Regions from separate parts of the Methylobacterium sp. EM32 genome, predicted to be linked through region 2. Evidence: predicted binding sites of a transcription regulator. Region 2 holds the regulator's gene; the other holds the start of a gene.
The links. The regulator LexA, encoded in region 2, represses DNA repair genes until DNA is damaged. The targets are predictions, from matches to a motif close to TGTTCNNNNTGTGTTCNG.
Positions count from the first base shown of each region.

Region 1 (2,939 bases), on a different contig from region 2:
TGCCAGTGCCGAAGGCGACGACCGGCATCTTGTGGGCGGCGCAGACCCGCACCACCGCCTGCACGTCCTCGGTGCTCTCGGCATAGACCACCGCGTCCGGCGGCTGGTTGGCGACCCAGGTCAGGGTGCTGGCATGCTGCTCCCGCACCGCCTGCGAGGTGACGACGCGGTTGCCGAAGAGCGCGGTCAACTCGCGGATGACCGCCTCGACGGTCTCCGGGGACGGGCGCTCGCGGGTCGGAACAGGGCTTGGGGCGTTCATGGCGGATCTCCCGGACGGTGTGGCGACCGGACGGACCGGCCTTTTGCCGGCCACTCTAGCAGCCGTGTCCCGGCCGGCATATCCGGGCGCCCGGTCACGGAGAAGTGCGCTCCGGGGCTGACACCTTGCCCCAAGGTGCAACGCATCCGGGGATGCATCCCTTCCCCAAGCGTGGTACGTCCCAGGGCGCCCTTGTCATCCCGCTTGCGCTCACCGGGAGCCCCACAATGGCTGACGACCGTCCCGCCTCGGTCTTCTTCTTCGCGCCGTTCGTGTCGTCCACGATGGTGATCGAGCCGGGCTGGATCGATTACAACGGCCACCTGAACATGGCCTATTACCATGTCCTATTCGACCGGGCGGTGGACGAGGCGTTCGGCGTGGTCGGCCTCGGGCCCGACTATATGGAAACCGGACGCGGTACGACCTTCGCCGCCGAGGTCCATGTGCGCTATCGCCGCGAACTGGTCCTCGACGACCCGGTGCGGGTGACGCTGCAGCTCATCGCCTTCGATGAGAAGCGGATCCACTTCTATTCCGAGATCCGCCACGCCACCGAAGGCTGGGTCGCCGCCACCTCGGAGAACCTGTCCCTCCACGTCGACCCGGTGACGCGGCGCGTGGCGCCGTTCCCGGAGGACATCCAGGCCAATCTCTCGGTCATGCTCGGCTCGCATGCCCGGCTGCCGCGGCCCGACGATCTCGGTCGGGTGATCGGCATCCCGGACCGCAGCCATCCGCGGCCGGAGGCGATCGCCTTCGCGGCTGCCGGCGCGCGGGTCAGGCACTGAGGCCCGGGCCCGGCGCGTCGGTGCCACAAAACCGGCCATACGGCGCGGCAGCGCCGCCGAACTAGCAGTCCGGCGTCAGCGCCGCGGGACCACGATCGGCGCGGGCGGCGGCGGTGTGGCCTGCTGGCTCCGGATCTGCCCCTGAAGCTGGTTGGTCTCGAACCGGTTCTGCTGCTGGATGCTCCGCGTCTCGGCACCGGACGTGATCGAGCGGTTGATCCCCTCGACGGCCTGCTGGGAGCGGTTGGCGGGAACCTGGTTCTGCGCCAGCGCCGGGAGCGGCGCGGCGGCGAGCGCCAGGATCAGGAGGCTGTGGGCGCGCATCGGAATCCTTGTCATAGCGAGGGCCTGTCCGTGGGAGACGACGCCGGGACCCCTGCAAGGTTCCGGTGCAAGGGTTTCGGCGCTTGGTGAAAGAGGGATGCGCGACCCACCCTCGACGCCGTTCGCGTTTTGGTCCAGTGATGCGGGCATGACTCGCGACATCCCGGACGGGACTGCCCCCATCTCGATCTCCGCCCGCGCCCGCGCCGCGGTGGTGCCGCAGGACGCCTCCTACCTCACGGGGCTCAATCCCGAGCAGCGCCGCGCCGTCGAGGCGACGGAGGGCCCGGTCCTGGTGCTGGCCGGCGCCGGCACCGGCAAGACCCGGGTGCTGACGACCCGCATCGCCCACCTGATCTCGACCGGGCGCGCCCGGCCCTTCGACATCCTGGCGGTGACCTTCACCAACAAGGCCGCCCGGGAGATGAAGGAGCGCATCGGCGCGCTGATCGGCCCGGCCGGGGAGGGGATGCCGTGGCTCGGCACCTTCCACGCCATCGGCACCAAGATCCTGCGCCGCCACGCCGAGCTGGTCGGCCTGCGCTCCGACTTCACCATCCTCGGCACCGACGACCAGCTGCGGCTCCTGAAACAGGTGATCGCCGCGGCCGATCTCGACGAGAAGCGCTGGCCCGCGCGCAGCCTCGCCGGCACGATCGACGGCTGGAAGAATCGCGGCCTGTCGCCTGAGCAGGTGCCGGCGGGCGAGGCCTCGGCCTTCGGCTTCGGCAAGGGGGGCGGGCTCTACGCCGCCTACCAGGAGCGGTTGAAGTCGCTCAACGCGGTCGATTTCGGCGACCTGCTGCTGCTCTGCCTGCGGCTGTGGCGCGAGAATCCGGACGTGCTGACCAACTATCAGCAGCGCTTCCGCTACATCCTGGTCGACGAGTACCAGGACACCAACGTCGCCCAGTACCTCTGGCTGCGCCTCCTCGCCCAGGGCCACCGCAACGTCGCCTGCGTCGGCGACGACGACCAGTCGATCTACGGCTGGCGCGGCGCCGAGGTCGACAACATCCTGCGCTTCGAGCACGACTTCCCGGGTGCCCTGGTGGTGCGGCTGGAGAACAACTACCGCTCGACCGGCCATATCCTGGTCGCCGCCTCGGTGCTGATCGCCCATAACGAGGGCCGGCTGGGCAAGACCCTGCGCACCGACAGCCCGGAGGGCGAGAAGGTCACGGTCACCGGCGCCTGGGATTCGGAAGAAGAAGCGCGCCTCGTCTGCGAGGAGATCGAGAGCCTGCAGGCCAAGGGCCACAAGCTCGCCGAGATCGCCGTGCTGGTGCGCATCTCGGCCCAGATGCGCGAGATCGAGGACCGCTTCGTCCAGCTCGGCCTGCCCTACCGGGTGGTCGGCGGCCCGCGCTTCTACGAGCGGGCCGAGATCCGCGACGCGCTGGCGTATCTCCGCATCGTCGCCAACGGCTCCGACGACCTCGCCTTCGAGCGGATCTTCAACACGCCGAAGCGCGGCCTCGGCGACGCGACGCTCCAGGCCCTGCACGGGCTCGCCCGCCGCGCCAAGGTGCCGCTGCTCCAGGCCGCCCGCATGATGAGCG
Region 1 covers NZ_JBEXZS010000251.1:6,132-9,070, forward strand. Annotated here, with positions in the region: gene ABZT49_RS31470 (FAD-linked oxidase C-terminal domain-containing protein) at 1-262, opposite strand, end outside; gene ABZT49_RS31475 (thioesterase family protein) at 490-1,053, shown strand; gene ABZT49_RS31480 (hypothetical protein) at 1,129-1,377, opposite strand; gene ABZT49_RS31485 (UvrD-helicase domain-containing protein) at 1,526-2,939, shown strand, end outside.
Region 1: the regulator LexA is predicted to act here: its motif matches at 1,497-1,514, upstream of ABZT49_RS31485 (UvrD-helicase domain-containing protein).

Region 2 (2,939 bases):
TCGCCTACAACGAGGAGCACGGCATCACGCCCCAGAGCGTGAAGCGCAACATCGCCGATATCCTGGAGAGCGTCTTCGAGCGCGACCACGTCCAAGTCGATACGGGACTGGCAAAATCCGCGGTGACGGTCGGCCACAACCTCAAGGCGGTGATGGCCGACCTCGAGAAAAGGATGCGGACGGCAGCCGCCGATCTCGACTTCGAGGAGGCGGCGCGCCTGCGCGACGAGCTCAAGCGGCTCCAGGCGACCGAGCTCGCCATCGCCGACGACCCGATGGCCGGACAGGCCGAGGTCGAGCGCGAGGCGGGCCGCTTCGGCGCCAAGCGCAAGCGGCGCGGTCCCGAGACCCTGGGCTACGGCCCCGGCGGCAAGGGCACCTCCGACGAGGGCACCCGCATCCGCGAGCCCGACCTCGACGACATGGGCCCGGGCACCGACCGCGAGGTGCCCTTCACCTACGCCGAGCGTCCGACCGGCCGCTCGACGCAGGGCTTCCCGGGCCAGCGGCCGAAATACAAGGGGCGCAAGGGGCGGGGGTGAGGGGCTGTATCCGGATTGACTGTCCGCCCCACCTGCCTCCTGGAGCCTGCTTGATCGGCGGCATCGTCGATCTGCTACACTGGTCGACCAATCTCGGTGTCATCCCGGGGCTCGGCGCAGCCGAGAACCCGGGATCCATAGCCGCTGACGGTGCAGGATGACGTCGAGCGCGATCCGCCTCTTTCTCCAATGTCAGCGGTTATGGATCCCGGGTTGCGCTTTCGCGGCCCCGGGATGACGCGGAGGGTTGCATTCGGTCTGCCGACTTGAACAGCCCCTGCAAGTTGGTCTGGATCGGGTGGAACCGCTCCGGCCCCTCGCGTGTACACGGCCCTCAACGAGAGGAGAGCGGCGGATGACATCGATGATCCTGGGGGCCGGCATCGTCACGGCTCTCCTGCTTCCCGTGCCGGCGCTCGCCCAAGCGGCGCAGACCACGGTCGGCCCCGGCGGCCTGCGGCTGCCCCAGGTCATCGCCGGCCAGCCCCCCGCTCCCGCCGCTGGCAGCGACGGCGCGGTCGCTCCCCCGGCCCATGTCGATTCCCTGCAAGACGCCTTCCACCGGCCGCTCTCCGCGACCGCGGAGCCGCCGCCGAATCCGCTCTTCACCCATCGGCCGGCACCCACCCGCCGGTAGCAGAGCGTCGTTCTCCCGGGCGACGGGCCGGGTTTGCCTGCCCGACATCGCTCGAATCGACCCGGATCTCTCCCCTCTGCTGCGTTCTCCCGCCGCAGTTCCAGACCCGCTTGCAGAACACTTGCGGAACGCTTACCATGTTCGCGATTTGTTTCCGGAGCGCGCCAGCGCGGGGATGAGAGTGTCACATGCTCACGCGTAAGCAGTTGGACCTGCTCCGCTTCATTCAGCAGAGAATGCGCGAGACGGGTGTCCCCCCGTCCTTCGACGAGATGAAGGACGCCCTCGACCTCAAGTCGAAATCGGGCATCCACCGGCTGATCACGGCCCTGGAGGAGCGGGGCTTCCTGCGCCGCCTGCCGAACCGGGCCCGGGCGATCGAGGTGATCCGCCTGCCCGAGGCGGTGACCGGGCCCGTGGCGGCCGCGCCCGTGGGGCACGGATCCGGCGCCGAGGTCGTGCGCTTCAACCCGAGCGTGGTCGAGGGCGGTCGCGCCCACGAGCCGAAGCGGCCCGCCGGCATCCCCGCCATGGCGTCGGCGTCGGACGAGAACGGCCAATCGGTCAGCGTGCCGGTGATGGGCCGGATCGCCGCCGGTACGCCGATCTCGGCGATCCAGAGCCAGAGCCGCTCGGTGGCGATGTCGCCGGACTTCCTCACCAGCGGCGAGCATTACGCGCTCGAGGTGCGCGGCGACTCGATGATCGAAGCCGGCATCCTCGACGGCGACCTGGTGGTGATCCGCCGCCAGGAGACCGCGAATACCGGTGACATCATCGTGGCGCTGATCGACGACGAGGAGGCGACCCTCAAGCGCTTGCGCCGCCGCGGCTCCTCGATCGCGCTGGAGGCCGCCAACCCGGCCTACGAGACGAGGGTGCTCGGGCCGGACCGGGTGCGGATCCAGGGCCGGCTGGTGAGCTTGGTCCGGAAGTACTGAGACCTTTTTGGACGTGGCGCCGGATAAACCCTCCCCCTCTGCGGGGGAGGGTGGCCCCTGCGTCAGCAGGGGTCGGGAGAGGGGCAGCGCCCGTCAGTGCGCGCTGCCCGTCGCCACGAACTTGAACAGGAACACGCCTGCGATCACCCACACCACCGGCTTCACGTCGCGGAAGCGGCCGGTGAGCAGCTTGATCACCGCGTAGGTGATGAAGCCGAAGGCGACGCCGTTGGCGATTGAGTAGGTGAAGGGCATGAGCAAAGCGGTGACGCAGGCCGGCAGTACCTCGGTCAGGTCGTCCCAGTCGAGATCGACCAGTTCGTGCAGCATCAGGCAGGCGACGTAGAACAGGGCCGGCGCCGTGGCGTAGGCCGGGACTGAACCGGCAAGCGGCGCGAAGAACAGGCAGGCGAGGAATAAAACCGCCACGGTCGCGGCGGTGAGCCCGGTGCGGCCGCCCTCCTCGACGCCCGACGCGCTCTCGAGATACGCCGTGGTGCTCGACGTGCCGAGGAGCGAGCCGACGAAGATCGACGACGAATCCGCCATCAAGGCCTTGTCGAGGCGCTCCATCTTGCCCTCGGTGAGGAGGCCCGCCCGGTTGGCGACGCCCATCAGCGTGCCGGTGGCGTCGAACAGTTCGACGAGGAAGAACACCAGGATCACGTTGAGCAGCCCGCCCGACAGCGCGCCTTTGATGTCGAGGGCGAACAGGGTCGGGGCGATCGAGGGCGGCAGCGAGGCGACGCCCTGGAAGGTGTTGTCGGCGACGATGAAGCTCAACGCCGTGACCGTCAGGATGCCGGCGAGCAGCGCGCC
Region 2 covers NZ_JBEXZS010000062.1:14,581-17,519, forward strand. Annotated here, with positions in the region: gene uvrB (excinuclease ABC subunit UvrB) at 1-542, shown strand, start outside; gene ABZT49_RS09430 (hypothetical protein) at 898-1,179, shown strand; gene lexA (transcriptional repressor LexA) at 1,368-2,120, shown strand; gene ABZT49_RS09440 (NCS2 family permease) at 2,214-2,939, opposite strand, start outside.